DNA from 3 places in the Kocuria atrinae genome. Region 1 is predicted to be linked to each of the others. Evidence: riboswitches for the same ligand, from Rfam matches in the RefSeq annotation. Region 1 holds a riboswitch; each other region holds the start of a gene.
What was found. A riboswitch is a leader RNA that binds a small molecule or an ion and turns the genes downstream of it on or off. The one in region 1 is predicted to bind S-adenosylmethionine.
Positions count from the first base shown of each region.

Region 2: it holds a riboswitch for S-adenosylmethionine, as region 1 does, so the genes downstream of both, ABD283_RS04640 (LLM class flavin-dependent oxidoreductase) here and ABD283_RS09895 (bifunctional o-acetylhomoserine/o-acetylserine sulfhydrylase) in region 1, are expected to answer to the same signal.
Region 3: it holds a riboswitch for S-adenosylmethionine, as region 1 does, so the genes downstream of both, ABD283_RS04770 (cobalamin-independent methionine synthase II family protein) here and ABD283_RS09895 (bifunctional o-acetylhomoserine/o-acetylserine sulfhydrylase) in region 1, are expected to answer to the same signal.

Region 1 is NZ_BAAAQA010000018.1:125,264-135,754, forward strand. It holds gene metX (homoserine O-acetyltransferase MetX) at 1-279, opposite strand, end outside; gene ABD283_RS09895 (bifunctional o-acetylhomoserine/o-acetylserine sulfhydrylase) at 276-1,658, opposite strand; SAM riboswitch class IV at 1,735-1,853, opposite strand; gene ABD283_RS09900 (VOC family protein) at 1,969-2,607, shown strand; gene ABD283_RS09905 (CPBP family intramembrane glutamic endopeptidase) at 2,671-3,456, opposite strand; gene ABD283_RS09910 (S9 family peptidase) at 3,484-5,688, shown strand; gene ABD283_RS09915 (NAD(P)/FAD-dependent oxidoreductase) at 5,701-6,807, opposite strand; gene ABD283_RS09920 (transglycosylase family protein) at 6,945-7,682, opposite strand; gene ABD283_RS09925 (inositol monophosphatase family protein) at 8,102-8,959, opposite strand; gene ligA (NAD-dependent DNA ligase LigA) at 8,964-10,491, opposite strand, start outside.
Region 2 is NZ_BAAAQA010000008.1:8,203-18,693, reverse strand. It holds gene ABD283_RS04660 (succinate dehydrogenase cytochrome b subunit) at 1-260, opposite strand, end outside; gene ABD283_RS04655 (hypothetical protein) at 439-996, shown strand; gene ABD283_RS04650 (AMP-binding protein) at 1,067-3,205, opposite strand; SAM riboswitch class I at 3,199-3,293, opposite strand; gene ABD283_RS04645 (CoA-binding protein) at 3,510-3,929, opposite strand; SAM riboswitch class IV at 4,020-4,134, shown strand; gene ABD283_RS04640 (LLM class flavin-dependent oxidoreductase) at 4,218-5,639, shown strand; gene cls (cardiolipin synthase) at 5,712-7,199, opposite strand; gene ABD283_RS04630 (GNAT family N-acetyltransferase) at 7,212-7,745, opposite strand; gene purL (phosphoribosylformylglycinamidine synthase subunit PurL) at 7,761-10,058, opposite strand; gene purQ (phosphoribosylformylglycinamidine synthase subunit PurQ) at 10,166-10,491, opposite strand, start outside.
Region 3 is NZ_BAAAQA010000008.1:35,542-46,032, forward strand. It holds gene bioA (adenosylmethionine--8-amino-7-oxononanoate transaminase) at 1-511, opposite strand, end outside; gene bioB (biotin synthase BioB) at 504-1,610, opposite strand; gene ABD283_RS04735 (TetR family transcriptional regulator) at 1,704-2,231, shown strand; gene ABD283_RS04740 (GNAT family N-acetyltransferase) at 2,458-2,952, shown strand; gene ABD283_RS04745 (cytochrome c oxidase assembly protein) at 2,963-3,781, opposite strand; gene ABD283_RS04750 (DUF2243 domain-containing protein) at 3,790-4,311, opposite strand; gene ABD283_RS04755 (MarR family winged helix-turn-helix transcriptional regulator) at 4,506-5,051, shown strand; gene ABD283_RS04760 (HpcH/HpaI aldolase/citrate lyase family protein) at 5,075-5,908, opposite strand; gene ABD283_RS04765 (acetyl-CoA C-acetyltransferase) at 6,016-7,206, opposite strand; SAM riboswitch class I at 7,363-7,453, shown strand; gene ABD283_RS04770 (cobalamin-independent methionine synthase II family protein) at 7,467-8,678, shown strand; gene ABD283_RS04775 (MFS transporter) at 9,065-10,491, shown strand, end outside.

The DNA.
Region 1 (10,491 bases):
GCCGTCCCACCAGCCACCGGCCTCCGCAGCGAGACGCTCCACCTCGGGAGCGTGATCGCGTGACTGGCCTCGCGCCACGTGCGAGTCGCCGGTCAGGGCGTGTTCGATCAGCACGGCGTTGGAGCCGTCAGCATTGAGACGGCCCCACGTTTCGTAGGCCAGCCGCGCACGAGGGAGACGGTACCCGGACTCCAAGGTCAGGGGCCCGACGTCGATGTAGCCCACCACGCCGTCCTCACGCACGAGCGAGTCAGCGGTCCCGCCTCCCACGATGGTCACGCCTGCGGTCCTCCCTCACCCGACGACGCCGCTGCGCCACCCAGCGCGGCCACGGCCTCGAAACCGGATTCCAGATCGGCCAGGATGTCGTCAATATTCTCCAAACCCACGGACAGCCGCACGAAGCCGGGCTCGATACCGGTTGCCCGCTGTTCCTGGTCGGTCAACTGCGAGTGAGTGGTCGAGGCCGGGTGGATCACCAGGGAGCGCGCATCGCCGATGTTGGCCACGTTGGAGTGCAAGGTCAGGGCATCCACGAATGCGGTGCCCGCCTCGCGTCCACCGTCAAGTACGAAACCGAGCACGGAACCCGCACCCTTGGGAGCGTATTTCTTGCCGCGTTCGTGCCACGGCGAGGAGGCGAGGCCCGCATAGGAGACCGCACGAACGTCGTCGCGCGCCTCGAGCCACTCCGCGACCTTCTGGGCGTTGGCCACGTGGCGATCCATGCGCAGGGAGAGTGTCTCGATGCCCTGCTCGATGAGGAACGCGTTGAACGGGGAAATCGACGACCCCAGGTCGCGCAGCAACTGCACGCGAGCCTTGAGAATGTAGGACAGATTCACTCCGAAGATGCCGTCCTGACCGAGGGCCTGAGCATAGACCAGACCGTTGTAGGACGCGTCCGGCTCATTGAAGGCCGGGAAGCGCTGCGGATCCTGACCGAAGTCGAAGTTGCCCGCATCCACGATCATGCCACCGATGGCCGTTCCGTGACCGCCCATGAATTTGGTGGCCGAGTGCACCACGATGTCAGCGCCCCACTCGATCGGTCGGATCAGGTACGGCGTGGCAATCGTGTTGTCCACGATCAACGGCACACCGGATTCGTGGGCGACTGCGGAAATGGCTTCGATGTCCAGCACGTCATTGCGCGGATTGGGGATGGTCTCCCCGAAGAACGCCACCGTGTTGGGCCGAACTGCAGCGCGCCAGGCCTCGGGATCGTCCGGATCAGAAACGAAGGTGGTCTCCACACCCATCTTGGGCAGCGTGTGATGCAACAGGTTGTACGTGCCGCCGTACATTGACGGGCTGGCCACCACGTGGGTTCCGGCGCCGCCCAGGTTCAGGATCGCAAAGGTAGAGGCGGCTTGGCCCGAGCTGAGCATCAGTGCGCCCACGCCGCCCTCGAGAGAAGCGACTCGATTTTCGACCACTTCCGTAGTCGGGTTAGTCAGACGCGTGTAAATGGGGCCGAGTTCCGCCAGGGCAAAACGGTTGGCCGCTGTCTCCGCATCCGGGAACACGTAGGAGGTGGTCTGGTGGATCGGCAGTGCCCGTGAACCGGTGGTGGGGTCAGGCTCCTGGCCCGCGTGGATCTGACGGGTTTCGAATGCCCAACCCTGCGGGCTGGACGGGGTGGCTGCGGGGCTCATACCGCACTCCCTTTCAACATCAGGGGCCCGGTGAACGATCCGCAGCACGATGCCCGTGCAGCGATCGGGCACCTGTGACCCGCGCTTGCCAACACCGAAGAATTGCGGTGCGGCCCGGTCCTCACCCAGGGCACCCCACCGCGGAGGGAGGGTTGCCGGTCAGCTAGCTGGGGCTTCTCGCTGACTCTCGTGACCTGCACTTCATTGTCCGGAGCCGGTGCCTAGAACGTCAAGCTGAGTTACCCGCGTCACACGGTCATGTTTCAGCTCTCGATTTGGAGACCACTGTGCGCGGTGTCACGATGTGACCATGAAACTGGATCATGTCTCATTCGCAGCACAATCCGATGGTCTTGAAGCCACCACGGAACGGATTGCCGATCAGCTAGGGATCGAACCGGTCAAGGGCGGAATCCACCCGCGCTTCGGAACGCGAAACATGATCCTGCCCCTCACGGGTCACCAGTACGTGGAAGTGGTCGAGGTTCTCGAGCACCCCGCCGCGGACAAGGCGCCGTTCGGTCAGGCCGTCCGCGCCCGCTCCGAGGCCGGTGGAGGTTGGCTCGGCTGGGTGGTCGAGGTTCAGGATCTTACCCCCTACGAGGACAAGTTGGGCCGCCCCTCCGTACCGGGTTTCCGGTTGTTCCCGGACGGCCGCCAGCTGGAGTGGCGCCAGATCGGCGTGAAGGGTTTGATCGCGGACCCCCAGTTGCCGTTCATGGTTCGTTTTGAATCCGAGCCCGAGATGCACCCGTCCCAGGCGCGCATCACTGACGTTCAGCTGGCGGGTATGGAGATCGCAGGTTCCTCGGAGCGCGTGACCGAGTGGTTGGGCGGTCCGGTTGAAGACGTCCTGGCCTCCCTGGACGTCACCTGGTCATCCCCCAACGGGACCCCCGGCGTCATGGCAGTTTCTTTCACCACGCCGGACGGCTTGGCCACGATTTAGGTTTTCGCTGACGACGCCGCTGCCTTTGGCTCGAAAAGGTTGCGGCAGGGGCGTCGTCGCCCTTTAACCCGCCAAAAGCTGCGGTAGCAGGAAACCGGTGATGTCCAACAGCGCATGGGCGATGAGCAACGGGGCGAGGCGCCCGTAGCGGCGGTAAACCCACACGAACACCAGGCCCATGACCACGTTGCCCAGCGCGGGGCCAAAGCCTTGATACAGGTGGTAACTGGCGCGGAAGACCGAGGTGACCAGGGCAATGGTGACCCAGGACCACCCGATACGGCGCAGCCGATCACAGAGGAACGCCACCACGATGATTTCCTCGACCAGGCTGTGGCGTATGGCAGACAAAATCAGGACGGGCACCGTCCACCAGTGCTCGTTGAGGGCCGAGGTATTGATCGCCGCGGTGAGGCCCAGCGCGCGTCCCACCTGGTAGAGCCCCAGCGTTCCCAGCCCCATAACCAGGAACAAGCACATCCCCCAGACCGCATCACGTAGTGGGTGGCGACCGTCCACCCCGACGCTGCGGAGAACGTTTTTGATCCGTGGCAGGGACCCCGCCATCAGGTAAAGCGCGAGCGCCACCGGGACCAGGGCGAAACCGATACTCGCAAGCTGCCTGAGGAGATCAATGGCGGGCACTGGGCTCAGCACCCGGTTCAACGTGGCCTCGGCGTCCGAGAGCGATCCCCTGGACATTGTCTCGGCCAGGTTGAGCACGGCGTACACCGCTGAAGAGCCCAGTGACACACCCAGGACCAGCGCAATGTGGAACCACAGCTCCGACCGTGCCGGGGGCTGTTCGAGGGGTTGGGGGTGGAAGGGGTCCGTCAACACGGACACCATTGTGCCGTGCTCCTTAGACTGGGGTTCATGAGTTCCGAGAAGCCCGCATATCCCGTAGCCGTTCGACGCACCGTTCAGCGCAGTTTTCACGACCACACGTTCGACGATCATTTCGAGTGGCTGCGAGATAAGGACTCGGATGAGGTCCGCACGCATCTGGACCGCGAGAACGAGTATGCGGAAGCGGTCACGGCCCATTTGAAGCCTCTGCGCGAGAGCATCTACCAGGAAATCAAGGGGCGCACCCAAGAGACCGACATGTCCGTGCCGGCCCGCAACGGTGCGTGGTGGTACTTCGCCCGCACCGTGGAGGGCGGCGCGCACCAGGTCTTCTGCCGGATTCCCGCCTCCGACATCGGGGACCCCGCTCTGGCGTGGACACCTCCCACGGTGGAACCCGGGGTCAAACTGCCCGGCGAGGAAATCCTGTTGGACGCCAACGCGGCCGCGGAGAAGCACGATTTCTACGCCCTGGGCGCCTTCAGCGTGTCCGAGGACGGCACCCATCTGGCATGGTCAGAGGACACCGCCGGTGATGAACGTTTCACCGTGTACATCAAAGACCTGGTCACCGGGGAGCTCCTGTCCGACCGCGTGGAACAGACTTCCTACGGTGCCTTCCTCACCCCCGATGCATCCCAGCTCATTTACACGGTGGTGGATGATTCCTGGCGCCCCTGGCGCGTGTACCGTCACCTGATCGGCACGCCCTCCGAACAAGATGAACTCTTGTACCAGGAGGACAACCCCGGACTGTGGCTGGGCGTGGAACTCTCCGCAGACAAGAAATGGCTCATGGTGGCCTCCGCGTGCTCCGAATACGGCGAATACCGCATCCGCCGTCTGGACACTCCCCAGGACGAGTGGCTCACTCTGATTCCCGAGAGTGACCGCGTGCTGTATTCGGCAGAACCATTGGACGTGGCGGGCACCGATTACGTCCTGTTGACGCATGATTACCAGGCACCCAATTCGCGCGTGAGTTTGATGCCCCTGTCCCAGGCCGGTTCGAGCATTGTGGATCTCGACCTCACGGATGTGATTCCCGCCAGTGAGCACACTCGCATTGAGTACTGCGAACCCACGGAAACCCACCTGGTGGTGTCCCTACGGTCCGAGACAACCCCGCGAGTGCGGCTCATCCCGCGTACCGCTCTGGAATCCCTGGTTGCAGGCACTGCCGATGCGACGTCAATGGCCGGTACCGAACCCGCCTTCGACGAGGAACTTTTCACCGCAACCGTGGTGTCCGCCCGTTACGACAACCCGGTGGTGCGGGTGTCCTACACATCATTCGTCACTCCCCCGCGCGTCTACGACATTCCCACCGGTGCGGAGAGCGCTGGAGGCCTGAACCAGTTCGGCGTGGGCATTCCGATCATGCGTCGAGAAACCACCGTGTTGGGCGGCTACAACCGTGAGGATTACACGGTCGAACGAGACTGGGCAGCGGCCGAGGATGGCACGCGGATTCCCATCTCATTGGTGCGCCGCGCGGACCTCGACTCCTCGGTACAGGCCCCCGTGGTGCAGTACGCCTACGGCTCCTACGAGGTCAGCACCGACCCCGGGTTCTCCATCTCCCGTTTGTCCTTGCTGGACCGTGGCGTGGTGTGGGCCGTGGCCCACGTACGCGGCGGCGGTGAGCTGGGACGCTCCTGGTATGACGACGGAAAGAAGTTCACCAAGAAGAACACCTTCACGGATTACGTGGCGGTCACCCGCCACCTCGCCGAGCGTCCCGATGTCGACGCCGCTCGCATCGCCGTTCTCGGCGGTTCCGCGGGCGGCCTACTCGTGGGCTCTGTTCTCAACTTGGCCCCCGAGCTGTATTGCGGTGCGCTGGCCGCAGTCCCCTTCGTTGACCCCTTGACCTCCATGTTGATGCCCGAGCTTCCACTCACCGCACTCGAGTGGGAAGAGTGGGGCAACCCCCTGGAGGACCAGAAGGTCTACGAGTACATGCGCTCCTACTCCCCCTACGAGAACCTGCGGGATACCGATTACCCGCCGGTCCTCGCGGTCACGAGCCTTAACGACACCCGCGTCCTCTACGTGGAGCCCGCCAAATGGGTTGCTGCGCTGCGCGAACATGCCGAGCACCCGGAGACAGTGCTCCTGCGCTGTGAAATGGCCGGCGGACACGGCGGCGCCTCCGGTCGCTACTCCCAGTGGAAGGACACGGCATGGGAATACGCCTGGCTCGCTGAGCAGTTGGGGGTTGCGAGCTAGCCGAACACAGCGTCACTCAGTGGCTGGCTGAGGTTGAAGAGCAGTCACGGTCTCAGCGCTCAGCCAGCCCCCGATCTGGCCGCCCACCAGCACATCCGTGGCGGCACGGGCCAGGGCGCTACTCGTCTGGAAGCCGTAGCCTCCCTGGCCCGCGAGCCACAGGAAATTACTCGCCTGGGGATCCCAGCCACACACTGGAATACCGGAGGGTGCCTCGGTACGCAGGCCGGTCCAGGCCTTGCGGACCCCCGTGACTCGCATGGACGTTTCTCGTTCCACGGTCTCGATCAGTTCTTCAATGGAGCCCGGATGCGGTTGAGCATCGCAAGCCGGGCTCGGTTCGGCCTCGCCCCAGGAAATCATGGCGCCGTCCTCGTCGGGACGGTAATACCAACCCGAGGCCGCGTCATCCACCATGGGATGGGTTGGCCCCAGCGGCTCATTCAGCGAAACCAGGGCCGCGGTCCTCCGCAACGGCTGCAACTGCTGGGGCGCCGCACCGAAGAATTCCGCCACGTGATCGGCCCAGGCTCCGGCGGCGTTGACCACCGTACGGGCTGTCAGTTGTTCTTCGCCCGCGGTCACTACCCACGCATCGCCGCTCGCCCGCTGTGCGGCAGTAACCCTGGCGCCCGTCCTGATCTGCACGCCCGCATGCTCCGCTCGCCGTCGGTGCCATTCCACTAGCGCTGTGGCATCCGTGCGCACAGCGGACTCGTCGATGATCGCACTCTGATAGCGCTCTGCGTTGTCTGACAGTTCCGGGCAGTACTCGAAAAGTGCATCGCTCGACAAGGTGCGGAGACCCGGAACGGTCATTGCGGCGACGTCGGCGGGTGAACCCGCCACCACGAACGGGCTGGGCCAGGCCAGTGGTACCGGAGCTGCGTATGTGGGCGTCACGAGATCGGGAATCGTCAACCTGGTCAGCTCGAGAACCGGTTCCGGGCCATAACTGGGGATGAGCTGCTGGGCCGAACGCGACGACGTGTGATGAGCCAGTGCGTTCTCCGCCTCAACAAGGATGATTCCGTCACCCGAGCCGCGGCGAACCGCCAGCTCGGAAGCCAGCGACAAGCCGGCTATGCCACCACCGATAATTACCGTCTCCGCCATCATGTGACCATTCTTTCATTTTCACTTTTCATGTGCGGATATGCGAAATCCCCGTCCGCGTAATGCGGGCGGGGCTTTCGACGATCCCGTAGCGGCGAGCCGCTAGCGAAGATCAAACATCGTCAAGATGTTCAGATCACTCAGGCAGGAATGTTCAGGACCTGGCCCGGGAAGATCAGGTGGGCGTTGGCCACCGAATCAGCGTTAGCAGCGTGGAGAGCTTCCCAGCCGCCGTTCACACCGAGCTTGGCAGCGATGGTGCCCAGGGTGTCGCCAGCCTCAACGGTGTAGGAAGCGCTGGTGGAAGCAGCCGGTGCCACGGGAGCAGCCGGAGCGGAGTACTCCACAGCGGCGGGGGCAGCAGCCGGAGCGGCCGGTGCCTCAAGCGGGGCGGCGGGAGCAGCCGGCGCGGCCGGAGCAGCAGCGGGAGCCTCAGCAGCGGGGGCCGGTGCCGGAGCAGCCTGCCCCTGCTTGACCTCGTTAGCCTGGGGAGCCACAGCAGCGGCAGCAGCCACGGGCTGCTCGGGGGTGTAGCCCCCGCCGCCGCCGGAAAGACCCAGCTTGGCGGAGCAAGCGGGCCATGCGCCCCAGCCCTGACCGGCCTGGACGTTCTCTGCAACGCGGATCTGCTCAGCCTTGGAAGCGTTGTGAGCGGAACCGGAGCCACCGAAAGCGGCCCAAGTGGACGGGGTGAACTGCAGGCCGCCACCGAAACCGTTACCGGTGTTGATGCCCCAGTTACCGCCGGACTCGCACTGTGCGAGGGCGTCCCAGGTCGAAACGGGAGCTGCGTTGGCCGGCATGGCCATTGCACCAACAGCTGCACCGCCGATCACGAAAGCAGCGGCACCACGGCGAATAACGTTCGAAGTCTTCATCATGCTCCGTAAGGCCACCTACGCTCGTTCCCATCCCTGGGTGTCTTCGCGCCGTCGTCTACCCATGAAAAGTTGAGTTCAGGGGTAGTAACTACGGAATGCTGCCCTGTAGACGACGTACGGTGTTGCGGCAGCATCCAGCATGGCTTGGGGCGCAGATCATGTCCGCCTCAAGCGTTTAGGACTCCCGCGTAGGAGAATCCTTTGGGGAAGTCGTTGATAACGATAGCGTAACAATTCTTATTACGCCAAATCCATTCCCAAGGTTCTGGCGCATCCCTTTGGGGGACACGGGCCGTGCACCGTGCAGGCGCACAACGTGTGCCACGCTATGGCATTCGCAAGCGGAGGGTCAACCTCCTGTGGGGTTAAGCACATATAACGGGATGATAGAGAATTGATAACGGTGCTGCAGAACGCTATGACGCGCGCGCGGACGCTCCGATGATGGTCGTGCTCCGCACCAGCTCATAGTTCTCCGCATATTCCTGTTCGTCCTGGTCAGGTCCACGAAGTGCGGTGGGTGCGGGGAGGTCGGGGCGTTGCACCTGCGCCCCGGCTTCCTCAGCAATCAGTGCGCCGGCGGCCCAGTCGTGTTCGTGCAGTCCCCGTTCCGAGTAACCATCCAGGGTTCCATCAGCCACCATGCAAAGATCCAACGACGCTGCACCGAGCCTGCGCATGTCCGTGTAGTGATCCATGGTGTCCAGGAAATTTCCGAACTGTTCCCGGCGGATCACTGGGTCGTAAGCGAAACCCGTTCCGTAGAGGGCACCCTTACGGCCCGGTTCCGGACCCGTGAGCCGCTTGTCTTTGCCGTCCCTGCGCACCCACGAACCCATGCCGCGCACCCCGTAGTAAATGCGCCCCAGAGCAGGTGCGTGCACCACGCCCACGAGCCAGTTACCGTTCTCGTCGCAAGCAGCTACGGAGGTGGCGTAGTACACGATGTCTCTAATGAAGTTCGTGGTGCCGTCCAAGGGATCTACGGACCAACGCACCGGTGACCGGTTCTCCGGGACGTGCGTACCCGACTCCTCACCCGTGATGGCGTCCCATGGGCGTTCCGCCCGCAGCACGTCTACCACGGCGTTCTCCGCGGCCACATCAAAGGCAGTGACCCAATCCCCCGGTGAAGTTTTGTTGACGGCATCGAACTCGGACTCATCCCGCTTCTCCAGGACCGCTGCACCAGCGGCAGCCGCGTGGAAGGCCGTCTCAAGAAGCTCTTCGAGTTCGGCGGTGTCCGGGCCCAGGCCCTCGAGTACGCGATCCATACGTTCAGTTCTCCTGCGTTTCGGTCATTGCTTCTGTCACTGAGTCAGTGGTATCGGGTGCTTCCTCCATGGAATCCCCGGAGTCCTGGTCGCCCAAGGCAGCTGGCCCTTCCGCGAGCAACCGGTCGAACCCGGCTTCATCCAAGACGGGAACACCCAATGATTCAGCCTTGTCCAATTTGGACCCGGCGTTCTCCCCGGCCACCAGGAAGTCAGTCTTCTTCGAGACGGATCCCGAAGCCTTACCGCCTCGTACCAAGATGGCTTCCTTGGCGGAGTCGCGACTGTAGTTCTCCAGGGATCCTGTGACCACCACGGTCACACCTTCGAGGGTGCGAGGCGTGGATTCGTCAATCTCTTCCTCCATGCGCACACCGGCCGCAGCCCATGTATCAACCACTTTGCGCCGCCACTCCTCGCTGAGGAACTCCTTGACCGCCTGAGCGATAACCGGCCCCACGCCGTCGGTACCCGCCAGGGTTTCTTCATCCGCGTCACGAATGGCCTGCATCGACCCGAAAGCAGTCGCCAGCGAGCGCGCGGCGGTCGGCCCCACGTGGCGAATCGACAGGGCCACGAGAACTCGCCAAAGCTCCTTGGACTTAGCTTTTTCGAGCTCCGTGAACATTTGCTCGGTGGTCTTGGACGGCACGCTGGGTTTGGCCTTGGTGGCCTTCGTCCAGAAGTAAGGGACCAGCTGAAGCGTGACCTTCTGGGCCTTCTCCCCCGTCTCCTTGTCTGTCACCGTTCGCTTGATCTCGCGCCAGATCTGGACGTGCTCGAGATCCGCGGCGGTGAGATCAAACAACCGCGCTTCGTTACGCAGCGGCGGTTCGGAGAACTCGGAGCCGTCGGGGGCGTCCAGCGGGACGGGCTGAGTGAGGGCCTTGGCCGCCTCGTCACCGAGCGCTTCAATGTCGAAAGCACCACGGCTCGCGGCGTGCGAAACGCGTTCCATCAGCTGTGCGGGGCAGCTCTCAGCGTTGGGACAGCGGATATCCACGTCACCTTCCTTGGCGGGGCGCAGTTCCGTGCCGCAGTTGGGGCAGTGGGTGGGCATGACGAATTCCCGCTCGGTTCCGTCCCGCAGTGCGGCTACCGGACCCACGATTTCCGGGATCACGTCTCCCGCTTTGCGGAGCACCACCGTGTCCCCGATCAGCACGCCCTTGGCCTTGACCACGTCCTGGTTGTGCAGGGTGGCCATTTCCACTGTTGAACCGGCAACTTTGACGGGTTCCATCACGCCGTAGGGCGTGACGCGCCCGGTTCGCCCCACGTTCACGCGAATGTCCAGAAGCTTGGTGTTGACCTCTTCCGGCGGATACTTGTAAGCCACCGCCCACCGGGGCACACGGGACGTGTACCCCAACCGGAATTGGGTGCGGCGGTCATTCACCTTGATGACAATGCCGTCAATCTCGTGCAGCAGGTCGTGGCGTTTGTTGCCGAACTCCTCGATGAAATCCAGCACCTGCTCGATGCTGCCCAGAACCTTGGAGTATGGACTCACCGGTAGACCCCAGGATTTG
Region 2 (10,491 bases), on a different contig from region 1:
CACAGGACCGAATTGCGCGGCAAAACCGGAGCACCCACGGTGCGGAGGAACTCCGCGTACTCGTTGTAGTGCTTCCGGCCCAGATACACCTGCATGTTCCCGGCCATGTGCCCCGCGGTGAACAGACTCAGGATGGTTCCGGACGCGGCCATCGCGAGTTTGAGCTCGGCATTGGTGGCGTCCTTGAACATCACTTCCCACGCGCTGGGCTTGGGAGTGGAGTCGGCAGTGTCCGTCGAGGGCTGAGCGGCGGGATTCATCACTGGATCATCCTAAGAGTTCTGGGCAGAAGTATCAGTTCGAGTGCCCTGGGAAGTAACGAACAACTCGATCCTCATGCGCGCGGGGTGAAATTCCAACGCTCGGGGGAGTCGGTGCCTGCCTTTTCTTCGTAGCCTTAAAGATAAGGAGCAACCAGGCGATGACTAGGAGCGCTGGATGACTGACTCACGTGACGCCCCGCGGGAAAGAACTCGCAACCGAGCCCAGGACCTCGATGGCGATCAACCCATCACGACCTTCAGGGAGCGGCCTCAACCGAACTTTGCGCTGGATCCGTTCCACAGGGTGCTTCTTTTGGTCAGCATGATCTCGGCCGTGGCCCTGCCGGTGTACTTCTTCCTGCGGTATTCGGGTGCCCAGGGAGATTTCGCCCTCCATTACGACTTCACTGGTGACGTGACCCGCGAGGGGTCTTTCCAAGAGGCCGCCATTATCCTCGTGCTGCTGAGTCTGCTGACGATCGGTTGTGGAGTGCTGACGCGATACCCACGGGTCTTCAACTTCCCCGTGACCCTCACCCGGGACAACGTGCAGCGTCAGTACAAGAACGCCGTACAGATGTTGGTGTGGGTGGTTGCCGGTATGGCGGCGGTCCTGGCCATCATGGTGGGAGGCTGGCTCGGGATCCTCAGTGCGGACCTGATGTGGCTGCCGCTCGCGGCCATGGGGATCGTCCTGATCGTGTTCATCCGGCGGATGGTCAAGCTCCGCTGAAATCGTCGGGCCGGCTCAACCCAGCCGGCCCGACGACGCCGCTCAGCGCTTTTCCTTGCTCAGCCCACGTCTATTCGCGCGTCGCCAGGACGTCGGCGATCGCGTCAAGTGCTTCCTCATTCTGCAACGAGGAGCGGTCGCCCAAGGTCTGCCCCTCGTAGAGCTGGGTCAAGAGGCGACGGGTGATCTTCCCCGAACGAGTCTTGGGGAGATCCGGCACGGCGATGACCTCGCGGGGTTTGGCGATCGGGCCGATCTCCTGCGCCACGTGGGCGCGGAGTTCTTCTCGAACCTCATCCGCGGACAGTGACTGTGCCTCCGCAGTGAGTACCACGTAGGCCAGAACGGCGTGTCCGGTGACGGGATCCTTGATGGGGGTCGCACCAGCCTCGACCACGTGCGGGTGAGTCACCAGTGCGGACTCGATCTCGATGGTCGACAACCGGTGCCCGGACACGTTGATCACGTCATCCACGCGGCCCAAGATGTACAGGTCGCCCTCGTCATCGGTGCGTGCGCCGTCACCGGCGAGGAACCAGCCGCGCTCGCCGTAGGCCGACCAGTACGAGGACAGGTAGCGCTGCGGATCGCCCCACACCGTGCGGGCCATGGACGGGCCGATCTTGTCGACCACGGCGAAGCCCTGCAACCCCGCCGGAACTTCCTCACCGGATTCGTCGAGCACGCGCACCGAGATACCAGGGACGGCGCGCGTGGCGCAGCCCGGCTTCAGGGAGGTGTGCGGAGCGGCGTCGTCGAACGTGCCGGGCGGTGCGAACTGCGGATCGTGCGGGCGCGGGGAGGCCACGCACGAGCCTGTCTCGGACTGCCACCAGGTGTCCACAAACGGGACCTCGTCGCGGCCGACCTGCGCTCGCAACCAACGCCACGCCTCGGGATTGATGGATTCGCCCACCGACCCGAGCAAGCGGATGGACGAGAGGTTGTAGACCTGCGGCAGACCTTTGGGGAAGGCCCCCATGAGCGAGCGGATCAGCGTGGGAGCGGTGTAGTAATTGGTCACGCCGTAGCGTTCGATGACCTCGAAATGGCGCCCGTAATCCGGGGTGTTGGGGGTGCCCTCGTAGATCACTTCGGTCACGCCGTTGGCCAGTGGGCCGTAGATCTCGTAGGTGTGCGCGGTGACCCACGCGAGGTCCGCGGTGCACCAGTGAACGGTCGAATCCACCTTGGCCGGGTCGTTCACCGCGGAGAGCTCGTCCGGCCGAAGCACGCCGTTGGCATCGGGCACGTCCGGGAGCAGGTCGAACATGAGGGCGTGCGTATACGCGGTCTGCACCAGATATCCGCCCATCGTGTGCACCAGGCCCTTGGGCTTCCCCGTGGTGCCGGAGGTGTAGATGATGAACAGGGGCGTCTCCGCGTCGAAGGCCTCGGGCACATGCACGTCCGAGACATCCGCGGTCAGCTCGTGCCACCACACGTCACGGCCACGCGTCCAGGGCACAGTGTCCTCTTGCTTGGAACGCAGCCCGCGGGTGCCGCGCGGCAGGTCCATGCGGCCGGGTCGCGAGGTGCGGCGCACCACGATCACGTGCTCGATGTTGTTCTCGCCGCTGCACGCCTGGTCCGCGTTGGTTTTCACGGGAACGACGGCGCCGCGCCGGTTCTGCCCGTCCGTGGTCACCAGGACCTTGGCGCCGGTGTCTTCCACACGGAACTTGAGAGCCTCGGCGGAGAAGCCCCCGAACACGAGGGAGTGGATGGCGCCGATACGCGCGCACGCGAGCGTGATGATGACGGTTTCGGGAATCACCGGGAGGTAGATGACCACGCGGTCGCCCTCTTCCACACCGAGTTTCAGCAGGGCGTTGGCGGCCTTGGAGACCTCGCGCTGCAGGTCCGCGTAGGTGTAGACCAGGCGGTCACCGGGTTCACCCTCGAAGTAGAGGGCCACGTGATTGCCGCGGCCGGCGTCCACATGGCGGTCCACGCAGTTGTAGGAAACGTTGAGCTTGCCGCCCTCGAACCAGGCGATCTCCGGTACCGAGAGGATGTCGTTGCCGGCCTCGTCCGTGCCGATCTTCTGCGGCTTGTCGAAGCGGTGGGTCGTGTGCCACGGCTCGGCCCAGTCCAGACGGGTCGCCTGCTTGGCCCAGAACTCCTCGCGCGCCTCATCCGAGATCAGCGCGGGATTGGGCGTGGGCGAGTAAGGGTCTGAGAAGGAAGTAATCTCGATCAACTCCATCGTCTCCTGGCATTAGCACCTTGCACCGCACGGGTACCGGTTGCTGCGACGTCAACGAGCCAGGTCTCTCGGCCGCTCCGGATGGGAACCGTTCCATTCAACGTCTCGGGAGGGGGCGGTCGCAAATTGAGTCAGCGCGCGGAGCATGAACATTTGTGGCAGAGGTTCGCACGTCAGAAGTGGTAGTGCACATTTTTGGCAAGGGATCGCACTAAACACCGTGCTCCGCGCGCGAACCTCTGCCCAGAATGTCAAAGGCCTGTGGGGGAGACCGTCCTTGCCCGCGTTGACAGAACCGGCGCGCCTACAGAACCCGCGGGGCCTCGATCAGCGGGCAGGTGTTCATGACCACCTTCAACCCGGCGGCCTTCGCCCGTTCGGCGGCAGCCTGGTCGGACACACCAAGCTGCATCCACACGGCCCCGGCCCCAATGTTGATCGCTTGATCCACCACTTCACCCACGCGCTGGGAGTTCACGAAGCAGTCGACCACGTCAACGTGCCCCGGGATGTCCGCGAGCGAGCGGTAGCCGGTCTCGCCGTGCACGTCCTCACCGGCCAGATTGACAGGGATGATCTCCTGACCGAATTCATCACGAATCCGCCGGGACACCGCAAAGGCCGGTCGCGTGCGGTTGGTGGACAGCCCAACAACGGCCCACCGCCCCGGGGTGGTGAGTAGCTCGCGAATCAGGTCCGGATCGTTGACGTGGCGATCACTCATACGACCATCGTCTCACTGTGAATCAGCTCGGTCATCATGTTTCACGGGCCGCCGGAACCGGTGGGGAAACTGTACAGTGGTGCCCAGAACGATCATGAGTTCCGACGCACAGCCCTGGCTTGTCGGACGGCAACCCTCTCCCGTAGCGGGGTGCCCCAGGTGAGGATCGGGCCGCATGGCACACCGCATGCGGCAAGTACGGCGCCACACAAGCGCGCTGGACCCGCAGAGTAGGCCGCCGCAGGTGGTGCACGGGGCGCGGGTCGAGTTCGACCTCAAGGGGCACACATGAGCAAGAAGCGGATTTCCGTGAACGCCTTCGACATGACCTGCGTGGACCACCAGAGCTTCGGCCTGTGGCGTCACCCGCGGTCCAAGGCCACCGAGTACAACACCATTGAATACTGGACCAACCTGGCCAAGACCCTGGAGAAGGGCAAGTTCGACGCCCTGTTCCTGGCGGACGTGGTGGGTATCTACGACATCTACAAGAACTCCGCCGCGCCCTCGGTGGCGGACGGTGCGCAGGTTCCGGTAAACGACCCGTTCATGCAGATCTCCGCCATGGCGGCCGTGACCGAGCACCTGGGCTTTGGCGTAACCAGCGCCGTGACCTACGAGCAGCCCTACACCCTGGCTCGCAAGTACGCGACGCTCGACCACCTGACCAAGGGCCGCGTGGGCTTCAACGTGGTGACTTCCTACTTGCCCTCCGCCGCGGAGAATCAGGGTCTGCCTCGTCAGATCGAGCACGATACCCGCTACGAGATTGCCGAAGAGTTCCTCGACGTCTGCTACAAGCTGTGGGAAGGCTCCTGGGAGGACGGCGCCGTGGTCAAGGACCGCGAGGCCGGCCGCTACGCGGATCCCCAGAAGGTCCACCCGATCCAGCACTCGGGCAAGTACTTCAGCGTTCCGGGCGCCGCTCTCACCGAGCCCTCCCCGCAGCGGACCCCGCTGATCTTCCAAGCGGGCGCATCCTCGCGTGGCCAGGCGTTCGCCGGACGCCACGCGGAGGCCGTGTTTGTGGGAGGTCTGCGCCCAGACCTCACCCGCTATGTCACGGACAAGATCCGCGAGCAGGCCGAGGAGCAGGGTCGCCACCGCGACGACGTCAAGATCTACGCGATGCTCTCCGTGGTCGTGGACGAGACCGAGGAGAAGGCTCAGGAGAAGTACCGGGAGTACCTCTCCTACGTGGACCTTGAGGCGTCCCAGGCGATCATCGGCGGCTGGTCCGGCGTGGATCTGAGCCAGTTCGACGAGGACGAGGCCCTGAACTACATCAAGACCGATTCCATCCAGTCCTTCCTGACCCCGTTCACCCTGCAGTCCAAGGACAAGAAGTGGACCCGCGAGGAGATCGCCAAGCACTGTGCCCTGGGCGGTATGGGTGACGTGATCGTGGGATCGCCGGAATCCGTGGCGGATCAGCTCGAGACGTGGGTCGACGAGGGTGGCCTGGACGGCATCAACCTGGCCTACCACGTGAGCCCCGGTTCCTTCGAGGACTTCGTGGAGTTCGTGGTCCCGGAGCTGCAGAAGCGTGGCCGCTACCGCACCGACTACGAGGGTTCCACCCTGCGGGAGTCCCTCTACGGCGCCGGTCAGTCCCAGGTCATGGACACCCACCCGGCCGCGCAGTATCGCGGTGCGTACGCCGACAAGCCGTCCGTCGCGGACACCGCCGCTCGCGAGTTGGTGGGCTAACAGCCCCTCTGCCCACGACGCCGCTGTCGCGACCTTTTCGAACGAAAGGTCGCGACAGCGGCGTCGTGGCCGTTAAAGCAAAGCCGAAGTGAGGCGACAGACGTTCTCTACATACTTCTGCAGCAGGGGGCGCTTGTTCCACGCCTCGAGGTTCAGCACGGTTGAGGATGCCTTGAACTCATCGACCACATTTTCCATTCGTACATGGAAATGCTGATCCACGATCATGACGGAGACTTCCAGGTCCAGAGCGAAGGACCGCTCGTCCATGTTGGAGGAACCGATCACACTGATCAGGTCGTCCACGAGCACGAACTTGGCGTGCAGCACGGTGGGGGAGCTGTAGCGGTAGATCTTGACCCCGGCCTCCGCCAACTCGGCATAGTAGGAGTTCTGGGCATGGTGGGCCAGGAAATGATCCGAGGACTCACCCACGAAGATCTCCACCTCCACCCCGGACTGCGCCTCAGTGGTGAGCGCGTGCAGCAGGGACTCATCCGGTACGAAGTACGGGCTGGAGATCACCACGCGCCGGTTGGCGTTGTAGATGAGGTGGTTGAACAGCCGCAGGTTGTTCTCAGTCTCGAACCCCGGCCCGGACGGTACCACCTGCGCATACACCGGGCCCTCCACATCAGTGAGAACCTCGGTGGCCTCATCCAGGAGCAGGTCGTCGGTTTCCGAGTACCAGTCCGAGACGAACACCGCGTTGAGCTCGGAGACCACGGCCCCGGAACAGCGGATCATCAGATCCTTCCACTCCAGGCCGCGGCGAAGGTTCTTCTTCTTGTTGTACGAGCGGTGAATGATGTTCTGCGAACCGGTGTAGGCGATCGAGCCGTCCACCACCAGGATCTTGCGGTGGTTGCGCAGGTCCGGGCGCTGCCACTCGCCTCGCCACGGGCGGATCGGCAGCATGCGCCGCCAGGGAATACCAGAGGCGTTGAAGCGACGGGCCAATTCCGCGTAACCGGGGTAACCGAGCGATCCCACGTGGTCGATGAGGATGCGCACCCGCACCCCACGTTCATGGGCTCGCACGAGGGAGTCCAGGAGCACCGTGGACACCGGGTCCGTGGCCACGATGTAGAACTCGAAGTGCACGTAATCCGTGGCACGGTCCACGTCGTGAGCCATTCGCTCCATGGATTCGTGGTTGTCCGTGAGGATGTCAAAGTCATTGCCACCCACCATGGGTAGCGCGCCCAATCGGTAGTTCAGCTTGGCGGTCGTGGTGACCCACTCGGGCAGGTCATGGAACTCCTCGCCCAGGGAGAAGTCCTCCGGGGTGTTCTCCCGGATGATGTCGTTCATCTTGGCCTGCTTCTCCATCCGCTTCCGCGGCAGACGGGAAGAGCCGATGATGAGGAACAACAACAGGCCCACAAAGGGGAAAACGGTCAGACCCAGTAGCCACGCAAGTGCGACGGAGGGCCTACGGCGATGCGGGATCCAGCCGAGCGCTACCACTGTGATCGTGAAATCCAGGACGCCCAGGGCAATCAGAATCCATTCCGGATAGGTATCCGGGAGTAAGGCATACGGGGTCCATGGGTACATCAGGTCACTAACTCAGTTGCTCCGAGGTGTCTCCGGGCGCGCGTACACGTAAGCGGATTCGGACCCGCCGCACGGACGTTCGGTGAAACCGTTGTCGAGCAGCAGCTTGGAAGCGGGCCCATTACCCCACGGGACGGAGGCGTTCACCGCAGTGACCTCGGGATTCTGGAAGGCCAATTCCAGGAGGTGGGGCAGAACCTCGCCCCCGTACCCCTGGTTCTGACGCGCGGGCACTATGGAGCCAACCACCTCGAGTTCGTGGTCAATGGGCGGGCCCACGAAACCAGCCATGCCGATGATCTGTTCAGAGGCCGCATCCACTATCGCGAACATCGAGAACATGGTCTCGGTGAAGAAATAGCTGCCGGCCTCCAACGCAGTTTGGGCCCAGTCCCGATCCTCGGGGGTCGGGAACCCCGGGGCGAACTGTGGCAGGTCCGTTGAGTCCGCAATTGCCTCGAGCTCTTCCGGGACGAACGGACGCAGCAGGAGGCGCTCGGTACGAATCGGTCGTTCCGGCCTGAGCTCGTCGAGAACCTCGGTCATATCTCTATCCTTCGATCAACCAAAATACTTGGGTAGCGTGGCGCTGTGGGCCTCTCGCAAGGCCTCCAGGTCCACGGAGAACTCGCCCTGAACATCCAGGGCTCCGGACTCCGCATCCACCACTCCGATGCGCGCAAACGGGTAGTGGCGCACGGCGCACATGTCCTTGAAACGCACCTCCTCCGAACGAGGGACGGCCACCACGGTTCGGCCCTGGGACTCGGAGAACAACAGGGTGAACGTGTCCACACCATCCCGATCAGCTACTTCCCCCAGACCGATCCGTGCACCCACGCCAAAGCGCAGGGCCATCTCCGACAGGGTCGCGGCCAAGCCACCCTCGGACACATCGTGTGCCGCGTCGATCATGCCGTCGCGCGACATGTTGACGAGCATGTCCCCCAGGGTACGCTCCTTCTTCAAGTCCACCTTGGGAGGCTGTCCTCCCAGGTGGCCGCGTACGCGGGCCCATTCGGAGCCGTCCAGCTCGTCCGCGGTCTCGCCCAGCAGGTAAATGGCCTGACCGTCCTCGCGCCACCCGGAAGGGGTGCGGCGAGCGACGTCGTCGAGAACCCCCATCAGCGCGACCACCGGGGTGGGATTGATGGCGACGCCGCCGGTCTGGTTGTAGAGCGAGACGTTGCCGCCCGTGACGGGCACGCCCAGTTCTTGGCAGCCGTCGGACAGGCCGCGCACGGCCTCGGCGAACTGCCACATGATGTCCGGGTCCTCGGGGGAGCCGAAGTTCAGGCAGTCCGAGACGGCTGCGGGGCGGGCGCCGGCGGTCGTCACGTTGCGGTAAGCCTGGGCGAGCGCGAGCTGTGCGCCGGCGTACGGGTCGAGGCGGGTGTAGCGGCCGTTGCAGTCGGTGGACAGGGCCACGCCCAGCCCGGTTTCCTGGTCCACGCGGATCACTCCGGCGTCATCCGGCATGGCCATGGCGGTGTTGCCCTGCACGTAACGGTCGTACTGGCTGGTGACCCAGTCCTTGGAGCACAGGTTGGGCGAGGCCATCAGTTCGAGCACTGCTTGTCGTAGCTCGGCTCCGGAGGGACGGGATGCGTCCTCGGGTGAGCCCGTGAAGTGGTTGGCCTGCAACTGGTCCTGGGACTCGGGGCGGGCGTAGGGACGTTCGTAGACCGGGCCGTCGTGGGCCACGGTGCGCGGATCCACGTCCACGATCACTTCGCCCTGGTAGTCGATGACCAGCCGGCCCGTGTCCGTGACCTCACCGATCCAGGAGTACTCCACATCCCACTTGGCCATGACCGCTTCGAAGGCCTCGACCTTCTCCGGGGTCACCACGGCCATCATGCGTTCCTGGGACTCGGACATCAGGATCTCACCCGGGGTCAGGGTGGGATCGCGCAACAGCACCTTGGTCAGGTCCACGCGCATGCCGCCGTCACCGTTGGAGGCCAGCTCGGAGGTCGCGCAGGAAATGCCGGCCGCACCGAGGTCCTGGATGCCCTCCACCAGCGAGCCCTTGAACAGCTCCAGGCAGCACTCGATCAGGATCTTCTCCGCGAACGGGTCACCCACCTGCACGGCCGGACGCTTGGAGGGCTTGGAATCGTCGAAGGACTCGGAGGCCAGCACGGAGGCGCCGCCGATGCCGTCGCCGCCGGTGCGCGCACCGAACAGCACCACCTTGTTGCCGGTGCCGGACGCGTTGGCCAGGCGGATGTCCTCGTGGCGCATGACGCCAACGGCCAACGCGTTGACCAAAGGGTTGCCCTGGTAGCAGGGGTCGAACTCTACCTCACCGCCAATATTGGGCAGACCCAGCGAGTTGCCGTAGCCGCCCACACCGGCCACCACGCCGTGCACCACGCGCTGAGTGTCCGGGTGGTCGATAGCGCCGAAACGCAGAGGATCCATCACGGCCACCGGGCGGGCGCCCATGGAAATGATGTCGCGGACAATGCCGCCCACACCGGTTGCCGCACCCTGGTAGGGCTCCACGAAGGACGGGTGGTTGTGGGACTCGATCTTGAAGGTCACGGCCCAGCCGTCACCGATGTCCGTGACACCGGCGTTCTCGCCGATGCCCACCATGAGGTCCTTGCGCATCTCGTCCGTGACCTTGTCACCGAACTGGCGCAGGTGCACCTTGGTGGACTTGTACGAGCAGTGCTCGGACCACATGACCGAGTACATGGCCAGTTCCGCGGCGGTGGGGCGGCGGCCCAGGATCTCCTTGACCCGTTCGAACTCGGATTCGGTCAACCCCAGTTCGGCCCAGGGCAGTTCGATGTCCGGGGTGGAGGAGGCGTGTTCGACGGTGTCCAGGTTGAAGTGAGTTTCGCTCATGTCGGTTACGAGAATCCCTTGCCGTGGTGGTGGGCGCGTACGGTGCCTTCCCGGCGCTCACGCGAGAATGTCGGATAGTGAAAGCGGGCAGCTAAGCCCGCGGGGCGTCAGCGGGTCAGGCGTTCCAGGACGGACACGAAGATGTCCAGGCCGTCGGTGCCGTGGCGCATGTCCACGTCACCGGCGCCGGAGAAGTCCGCGCCGAAACCGGGTTCCACCGCGTGCTCCGGGTGGGGCATGAGTCCCACCACGTTGCCGCGGGCGTTGGTAATCCCCGCAATGTCATTGCGTGAGCCGTTGGGGTTGCCGCCCACGTAACGGAAGGCCACGCGGTTCTCGGCTTCGAGTTCGTCCAGGGTGCGCTGATCGGCCACGTACTGGCCATCCTGGTTCTTCAGCGGTACCACGATGGTCTGGCCCTGCTCGTAGCGAG
Region 3 (10,491 bases), on a different contig from region 1:
AGTGCATTCCACCCACGGGATCGCACACGCTCATGGCCCCGGTGGTGTCACCGTGGTAACCGCCGCGGACCGTGAGGATCCGGCGCCGCTCTGGGTGATTCCGCGCGGCTTGGTACTGGACCGCGAGCTTGAGGGCTACCTCTACGCTGACGGAGCCCGAGTCTGCAATGAATACGTGGTCCAGGCCGTCCGGGGTCAGGGCAACCAGTCGTTCAGCCAGCTCCACAGCGGGCTCGTGCGTCAGGCCTCCGAACATCACGTGCGAGAACCGACTGACTTGTTCGATCACCGCGCGATCCAAGCGTGCGTTCCGATAACCGTGCACCGCGCACCACCACGAAGACATACCGTCAATGGCATGCACCAACTCGCCTGTGGGAGCCCGCAGGCTCAGGGTGACGCCGTCGGCCTCCTCGACCGCGTAGGGCGAGTCGCCGTCGAGCGCTTCGTACGGGTGCCACAACAAGCCCCGGTCCCGATCGGCCAGGGATCGCTCGACCGCCTTAAGCATTGGGCGCCACCGCCGTGCCCGCCCCGCGACGCCGCAGTGCAGGCTCCAAACCCAGGTCCACCTTTTCGTAGGGCTCGGACACCATCTCCTCCGAAGACGTGGGCGCGTCGGCACCGGGAGCGGCCCCGAGAACGGTGAATCCGGCGTCGGCAATCATGTCCAGATCCGCCTTGGCCGCCTGGCCCTCGGAGGTCAGGTAGTCACCCAGGAACAGCGAATTGACCACGTGCAATGCCAGCGGCTGGAGCGAGCGCAAGTGCATTTCGCGACCGCCCGCCATGCGAATCTCCTTGTCGGGGCACACGAAGCGCACCACGGCGAGGATCTTGAGGCACTTCTGCGGGCTCAACTGCCAGGTGCCCGCTAGCGGCGTCCCTTCGAAGGGCATCAGGAAGTTGACCGGCACGGAATCCGAGTTGAGCTCGCGCAAGGCGAAAAGCGCTTCCACGAGTTGTTCATCCGTCTCGCGCATCCCCACGATCAAACCGGAGCACGGAGAAAGCCCCGCACCCTTGGCGCGCTCCACGGTGTCCACGCGGTCCTGGTAGGTGTGCGTGGAACAAATGCTCTCGTAATTGGACTCGGCGGTGTTGAGGTTGTGGTTGTAAGCATCCACGCCGGCGTCACTAAGGGTCTCGGCCTGGCCGTCCTTGAGCAGACCCAGACAGGCGCAAACTTCCACTCCGGGGTGCTGTTCCTTCAGCGCCTCGACCGTTTGCGTCACCGTGTTGACTTCGCGATTGGACGGCCCACGGCCGCTGGCAACTAAGCACACCCGGCTCGCCCCGCCCTTGATGCCGTGCTGCGCCTGCTCCACAGCCTGATCGGGCGTAAGCCAGGAGTACTTCAGGATGCCCGCACCGGAATTCAACCGCTGCGAGCAGTAGCCGCAGTCCTCCGCACAGAGGCCAGACTTCAAGTTGACCAGGTAGTTCACCTTGACGGTCATCCCGAAGTATTCGCGCCGCAACCGGGCCGCGGCAGCCACCAGGTCGAGCATGTCCTGGTCGCTGGTTTCGAGCAGTTGGAGCGCCTCTTCGGGGGTCACCGGCTCGCCGTTGAGCGTGCGATCTGCGAGATCATTAAATTTCTTGAACACCGTTCAATTATTGAACGGTGTTCAAATTTGTCAACCCGACACCGCCCCCCGGGTAAAGTTCGACTCGTCCCAGCCCACACTTCGAGGAGCATCATGGCCCTGTCCCGCGAGCAGATCGTGGATGCCGCGTGGGGCATTCTGCACAGTTACGGTCTGGGCGACCTCTCGATGCGTCGCCTCGCGAAAGAACTCGGAGTGCAGCCCGGCGCCCTCTACTGGCATGTGGCCAACAAACAAGAACTCCTCGGGGTGCTTGCCCAGCGCATGGTCGCACCGCTTTCCGAACTCACCTTCGACGACGCCGTTCCCCCGCTCGAACGCGCAGCTCACCTCACCGGGGAGTTCCGTTCGTTGATTCTCGCCGTGCGCGACGGAGCCGACGTGGTCAGCGTGGCCCATTCCATCAGCCCGGAAGAACTGAACCCGGCGCCAGAACTGGCAACGCTCGTCACGGGGTCCGGGGTCTCTCGCGAAACTGCGATGGCCACGGCCCTCACCCTGATCCGCTTCACCTTGGGCTCGGTGACCACGCAGCAGACACGGGAAGCAATGGGCCTGGATACCTCGTCCTCGGAGGCCGAATTCACCGCGGGCGTGGAGTTGGTGCTGCACTCAAGATGACCGGCCCGAGTATCACGCTGCGCCGCCCCTCCCCGAAGGATGCGCGAACGCTTGCCACAGCCCGCGGGCACGGCGTTTCTACGAACGCAATGGCTTCACGGTCGATGGCTCCGAGGGGGCAACTCTGGGTATGACCACGGTGCGGATGGTGCGCTGAATACCCGCCGCAGGAGTTCCGGGACGGACCGGTTGATCCGCCCCCGGGGATATTTTTTAGCGTTAAACCATGAGTGCTCCACCGATAACCTTGCGACACCCCGAACCAACCGACGTTGAGCCGCTGGCCGACGTTCACTTGCGGTGCTGGCAGGAGACGTACGCGGGTCAATTGCCCCACGCGTTCTTCGGAGACACCGCGTGGGAATCCCGGCGCCGCACTTGGCAAGCCATCGTGAACAACCACGGCCAGGACATGTTCCCGTGGATCGCGGAAGCGGACGACCACGTCATCGGGTTCTCCATGGCCGCCCACCCCCAAGAAGAAGATGACGTGCGGGACTTCCAGCTATTCATGCTTTACGTCCTGAAGGAATTCCACGGCACCGGCGCGGGACAAGAACTCATGGACGCTTCACTGGGGGATGAGCCGTCACAATTGTGGATGGCCAAGGACAACCCACGGGCACGCAGGTTCTACGAAAAGAACGGGTTCGTAGCGGATGGCGCTGAACGGATCGATAGCTCCTCCAACGGCCTGAAGACCATTCGCATGGTGCGCTAGTCGGTGCCTTCTATGACGACACTGCTCGGCTCCCATCCGAGCTACTCACCCGCGGCCTCGTAGCCCGGTACCAACCGGTGAAGAGAAGCACGATCAGCAGCACATCCACCGCATCTCCCCCGTAGTACATGAGCTGCGCCCCGAACTGGCCGTCAGCCAGCTCTACACCCGCGGGCGGGTGGGCATACAACCACTTGGCCAGGATCGAATGCGCAGCGATGAACGCTATGAGGACCCCGGCTCGAAGCTTGAACGGTGCTCTGTGTGGGTCTGGATCCAGCCCCACCAAGGAAGCGGTGAAGACATAGCCCGCTAGAAATATATGCGCGTGAACCAATGCATGCACCCACACCGATCCGTGCATGGCGTGGAACAGGGGCGTTGTGTAAAGCACCCACAAGCCGCCTGCGTTCAGAACTGCTGCCACCACGGGGTGCGTGATCACCCGCACGTACGGCGAGCGCAGTACTCGAACCACTGCGCGCGCCCTCCTCACGGACAGGCCCCGCAGGACCACGCTCACCGGGGCTGCCAACACCAACAGCAGCGGCGCGATCATCCCCAGCAGCAGATGCCCCACCATGTGCGCGGTGAAAGATCCGTGAGCGGCCTGGGCCAATGGGCCTGCCAGGCTCGCGGCAACGCATGCGAGCCCCAGGTATAACAGAATGGGCCGGTGTAGGGGCCACGCGCTCCGATGCCGCCCAGCCCATAAGAACCAGGCGTACCCGGCGGCCGCGATCAGCAGCAGCGCTACGACTAACACCTCGAAGACGAACCACCCGTCCAACGATGTGACCGGTGAGGATGAGGAATCGTGAGTGTGCATCGAACTGCTCAGCGGGCGCGGCGGGCGGGGCTGGTCAACCGCAACACCAGCCAGCCGACCACCATAAGCACGAGTGCGGAACCGATCCACACGACGTCGTACATCAGCAGGTCCACGCCGTATCGAATTTGGTGGATACCGAGAATCTTATGGTTGAGCACGCCGTCCAGCAGTTGGAACGAGCCGGCGCCCAGCACCACCGCTCCCACCCAGCGTTTCCAGTTCACGCCTCCGCGGCGCCGGATATCAGCCAGTAGGAACAGGCCCCACACCGTGATGAACCAACCGAAGGCGTGGAAAAGCCCATCGGCCAGCAACGCAACCTCATGGGTGGACAGGTCGTAGAAGTGGTGCCACTGCAAGCCCAGATGGAAGATGAACAGGTCGACGATCGAGGCCGCGATGCCACAGCCGAATAAGAATCCCGAGAGCACGATCCTTTTGCCTGGCCGCCGCTCGTCCCGGGTGTCGACGACGCCGCTGCGTTCCGTTTGCGCGCGCCCCTCTGCGTTCGGCTCAACGGTGGACATGCCCCTCACTCCTCAGCGCGATATTCGTCAGTTGTTCTCATTGTTCAACCATTCAGCAAGCTGATCAATTGGTCGCGACCCGAATGACGCACCCGGAATGACAACCGGGGATTCGGCAGGTAATAAAACGTCTAACAACCTGCCCGACCAAGGGAAACTCCCCGAACGACTGGGATCCACACTAAATTTGAACCATGCCCACACCTGACGACGCCCCCAACGTGGCGAACCCGGATTACTGGCAGTTCGCGAACGCCGCTGCGTCGCGCATCTCCCAGGAGTTTCCGGAATCGGACGTCACGGCCAACCGCCTGTTCGTCACGCTGTTCCGGGCATCCTCCTCCGTGATTTATGACTTCGAGTCATCCATCCACCGCCCCGCTGGAGGCACGTGGGCCAGTTACCGCATGCTGTTCGCACTCTGGGTTGCAGGCCCGCTGACACCGCATCGCGCGGCGGAACTCATGGGCATGAGTCGTGCGGCGGTTTCGAATCTCGCGGGAAACCTGGAGTCCAAGGGGCTACTGGTCAAGCAGGCGTCCGAAGATGACGGCCGCTCGTTGATCCTGCACCTGACCGAAACGGGTCAGAGCAAGATCCAAGAGATCTTCGCGCTGCAGAACTCCCGCGAGAACGACTGGAGCCAAGCTCTCACCGAACAGGAACGCGAACTCCTCATCAGTCTGCTCGACAAGATCATGGACCACCGTACGGTTATCGGCGCCAAGACGCGTAAGTAGCACCCCGGCAAGCCGCTCTCGGGCTAGGACGTCACCGCAGCATTTGCGTCCGTTCGTGCCACCATGCGCTCCGCCAGTCGAATCACGGACGCGTCGACGATCTGCGCCCCGTGCCGGAAGGATCCCCGCTGCTCCGGGGCCGCCTCCACCACGCTGCGAGCCCAGTCGAGTTTGTCCGGTTTGGGGAGGAAGCCCTCCTTGATGACAGCCATCTGGGAGACGTGCACGCCGCCCTTGGCATTGAAGCCAGAGCTGGAGGCATCCAGCGTCTCTCCCAGCAAGCCCTCCAGATTTTCGACGTCCAGGAAGATGCCGTCGACTGCAAAAATCCCATTGACCTTGGCGTGCAGGAGCGTCTGCGAGCGCACGTGCAGCGAAATATCGCGCAGCGCACCATTGCACTTGCGACTCGTGAGTCCGCCCAGGTTCCCGATCAAGTCCTCGGAGCCCCACACCAATCCGACGACGCCGCTCGCGCCGGCAACCTCACCCAGGGCCAGAGCACCCTCGGGAGAGTCGATCGACGCCACGACTTCATAGCCGGACAGCCCCGCAATCTGCTGAGCGGATTCGACCTGTGGGACGACCACGCGCCGATAGGTTGTGGTTTCCAACGCCTGCAGATCCGCGGTGTGCTCATCGGTGCCGACCGGGTTCACCCGGATCACCGTGCGCGCCGGATCCAACGGGCATTCCAGGATGCACTGGCGTGCGAACTCCTTGTCCCGTGGCAGCACGCCGTTATGGAGGTCCAGCACCACCACGTCCGCCGCCTGTGCGGCCTCAGCGAACTGCTCGGGCTGATCGGCGGGTACGACAATCCATGCCGGTCCATTGAGGGCGTGAGTCTGAGTCATCGGTGGTATCTCCTGAGTGTGGCGTAGGTCTCGTCCACCGAGTATGCAGCACAAATCCGGATAATGGAATAACTATTCCATTATCCGGATTGTGGAAACACGCGGAATTAGCGGCTCAGCAGCAACGCTTCTCCTTGACCACCACCACCGCACAGGGACACTGCGGCCTTGCCGGAACCACGGCGCGCCAGCTCGAGTGCCGCGTGCAAAGCCAGGCGAGCACCGGACGCACCAATCGGGTGACCCAGGGCAATGGCACCGCCGTGAATGTTGGCCTTGTCCAGAGGAATCCCCAAGTCATCGACCGATTGCACGGAAACGGCCGCGAAGGCCTCATTGATCTCCACGAAGTCCAGCTCGTCCACGGACCACCCGGCGCGCTCCACGGCGTGCTCGATGGCTCGCGAAGGCTGCGAGTGCAACGACGTATCCGGCCCCGCAACCTGACCCGGCTTGCCCACCACGGCCAGCCAGGACAGACCGTGCTCCTCGGCGTAGGCGCGCGTCGTCAGGACAACGGCAGCGGCGCCGTCGGAAATAGGGGACGAATTACCCGCTGTAATGGTGCCGTCCTTGGTGAAGGCGGCACGCAACTTGCCGAGACCCTCGGCCGTGGACTCGGGGCGAACGCCCTGATCCTCGGACACGGTGACCGGGTCTCCCTTGCGCTGCGGGATCTCCAGCGGGGCGATCTCGTCCGCGAAGACTCCCGAGGACTGCGCTTCTCCCGCCAATTGGTGGCTGCGCGCGGCAATCTGATCCTGCTGCTCGCGGCCGATCGAGCGCTCGGAATTGCCGGTCTCGGTGAGCTCACCCATCGCGACGCCCAGAGCGGCATCCACCAGACCATCGTTAGCCAACGAATCAGCCAGCGTCATATCCCCGTAGGGCTTGCCCTTGCGGGAGCCGAGCGCGAGGTGAGGCGCGTTGGTCATGGACTCCATGCCACCGGCCACCACCACAGACGCTTCACCCGCGCGAATCATCCGGGCCGCCTCGGTCACCGCGACCAAACCGGACAGGCACACCTTGTTCAGGGTCATGGCGGGAACGTTCATGGGAAGACCCGCCTCCACAGCGGCCTGCTTGGCCGGATTCTGGCCATTACCGGCCTGCACCACGTTGCCCATGTACACGTAATCCACGGTCTCGGGCGAGACGCCCGAGCGCTCCACCGCGTGCTTGATGGCGTGCGCGCCCAGATCCACAGCGCTCAGAGACGCCAGCGCCCCCATCAGCTTGCCCTGCGGCGTGCGCGCCCCGTTGACGATCACAACATCATTGGCGTTCTCGGTCATTTGTCCTCCTACTGGGCGGACTCGTAGCACCCGCCCGTGAGCTGCATCACTGATTTATCGTTGATTTCATCCTACGGGTGCCACCAAGGGATCCGAGGTGTCGCGACGCGCGCCACAATTGGCCCGACCACCCACCCATGATGTTTGATGAGAAGGTACCCATCCAGAGCGGCCGAGAGATCTGGCTCGTTGACGCCGCAGCAACCCGGGATTCAGCCCACGGTGCTACCGCCAGGACCGATGGAAAGGACTGTTAGTTCATGCCACAGAACACCGATCGCATTCAGACCACGCACGTGGGATCGTTGCCCCGCACCCCTGATCTGTTGGAGGCCAATAGGCGCTTCCAGGAGGGCGAGGCCTCCGCCCAGGAGTTAGATGCCGCGCTCGACAACGGCGTGATCGACATCGTCCGCAAGCAGCGTGAGATCGGCCTGGACATCGTCAATGACGGCGAATACGGCCACGCCATGTCCTCCTCCGTGGATTACGGCGCGTGGTGGAACTACTCGTTCTCCCGCCTGGGCGGGCTGACCCCCACCAACGAGGACCGTTGGAAGGACGCAGAGGTCAAGCGTTCCTCCCCCGGCAACATTGTTCTGACCAGCTTCCCGGACCGCCGCGATCGCGCTCGCTTCCGCGAGGCCTACGAGGACCCCACTGCGGGCGTCCTCGCGCACCGCGCCTCAGTTGCTCAACCCAAGATCACGGGCCCCCTGACCTACACCGGTCAGGACGCCGTGGCCGGTGATATCCGCCGCCTCAAGGACGCGATGACCGAGACCGGCGCCCAGCAGGGTTTCGTGGCCGCGCTGTCCCCGGGTTCCTGTGCGCGTGTTCGCAACGAGTACTACTCGACCGATGAAGAGCTCGTATACGCCTGCGCGGACGCCATGCGCGAGGAGTACAAGGCCATCGTCGATGCCGGCCTGACGGTTCAGATCGACGACCCCTCCATTGCGGAGTCCTGGGACCAGATCAACCCCGAGCCCACCGTGGAGGACTACCTGGCCTTCACCAAGATCCGCGTGGACGCCCTCAACTACGCCCTGCGCGACCTGCCCGAGGACCAGATCCGCTTCCACCTGTGCTGGGGATCGTGGCACGGCCCGCACACCACTGACCTCGAGTTCAAGTACCTGGTGGACCTCATGCTCACCATCAACGCCGGCGGCTACAGCTTCGAGGCGTCCAGCCCCCGTCACGGACACGAGTGGAAGGTCTGGAAGGACCACAAGCTCCCCGAGGGCAAGGTGGTCTACCCCGGCTTCGTCTCTCACTCGACCAACGTGGTGGAGCACCCGGAGCTCGTGGCCGACCGCATCGAGCAGTACGCGTCCGTGGTGGGTCGCGAGAACGTCATCGCGTCCACCGACTGCGGCCTGGGCGGTCGCATTCACCCCTCGATCGCGCTCGCCAAGCTTGATTCCCTGGTCGAAGGCTCGCGCCTTGCGACCGAGCGCTTGTTCTAGCAAGGTTCGCAAGCGGCGTCGGCAATTCATCGACGACGCCGCTCGCCGCCTGAACCACGTGTGGCCCGTCATACTGACGGGCCACACGGCTTTAAGGACGATGGCCGCCGCAATCCGATGAGAAGTCCCAGCGCTATGGGCGGGGACACGCCCCGAGCGGACAGAATTTGTTTGCCCAACCCATGCCCGGTGAACACCGAAATAGCTGGTCAGCGCAGGACCATGGCGCCACGCCTCACACGTGTTTCCTCAAACCTTTGATAATTTTGCGCGGAGGTAGTGACGCGAGTCACGATCATCAGTACTATCTATTCCAACGACCATTCGGTCAGTAATCGCAGATCTTGCCGGGCCCGGACCGCGCAACTCATGATCCTGGAGCTTCCATGGCTACAAACGCAGCTTCCCCGCCCGCACAGCAGCAGGCGCACACCATGTCCCGCGAAGAGCGCAAGGTTCTCGCCGGCACCCTGGTGGGCACCACCATCGAGTGGTACGACTTCTTCATCTACGCTCAGGCAGCGGCCTTCATCCTGGCCACGCATTACTTTGCTCCTGCAGGTGCAGAAAATGCGGCTCTGGGCCAGATCTTTGCCTGGGCATCACTGGGTATCAGCTTCCTGTTCCGCCCGCTCGGCGCCATTGTCGCTGGCCACATCGGTGACAAGTACGGCCGCAAGATCACCCTGGTGATGACCTTGTTCGGAATGGGTGCAGCCACCACTTTGATCGGCCTGCTTCCCACCTACCAACAAATCGGCATCGCAGCACCCATCATCCTGGTTCTCCTGCGCATCTTGCAGGGTTTCTCCGCCGGTGGTGAATGGGGCGGCGCTGCCCTGATGGCCGTAGAGCACGCCCCCAATCACAGGCGCGGACTCTTCGGCGCCTACCCGCAGATCGGCGTGCCCCTGGGCATGCTGATGGCCACCCTCTTCATGTTCGGCCTGACCTCCATGCTGACTCCCGAACAGTTCGAATCCTGGGGCTGGCGCGTTCCGTTCCTGTTTTCGGTCGTGCTGATCGGTGTCGGCTACGCGATTCGCCGCGCGGTGGATGAGTCTCCCGTGTTCGTTGCCATGCAGCAGCGCGCCAAGGAGTCTTCCGCTCCGCTGGGCCAGTTGTTCCGCACCAACAAGCGAGAAGTGACCCTCGCTGCCCTGATCTTTGCTGCCAACAACGCCGCTGGCTACTTGGTCATCGCATTCTTTGCGTCTTACGGCGCCAAGTCGCTCGGAATGGAGCGGTCAGAAACCCTCATTGCCTCGCTGGTCGGCGGCGTGGGCTGGCTAATCTTCACGATGCTCGGCGGCTGGATGTCCGACAAGATCGGACGAAGGCTGACCTTCCAACTGGGTTACGGGTTCATCATCCTGTGGGCCATCCCCATGTGGTTCATGATGGACACCGGATCCCTGCCACTGTTCGCGGCGGCGATCTTTATCCTCACCATCGGCCTTGGCCCGTCCTACGGTCCGCAGTCCGCGATGTACGCGGAGATGTTCCCTGCTCGCGTTCGATACTCGGGCATCTCGATCGGCTACGCATTCGGTTCCATTATCGGCGGCGCGTTTGCGCCGATGATCGCCGAGCTACTGCTCACTGAGACTGGCCAGTCCTGGACCATCGGCCTTTACATCGCCTTGCTCTCTGTCGTGTCCTTCACGGCCGTGTGCTTCGTCCGCAAGTCGGACCAGGGCCGCGACCTGCACATCGAGGAAGTGCACGAGGAATTCATTGCCAAGCACCCGGGCGAAGAAGTTCCCCCGGTACTGCCCGAAGACATGGACAGCAATGCCCCGCAGCACCGCCG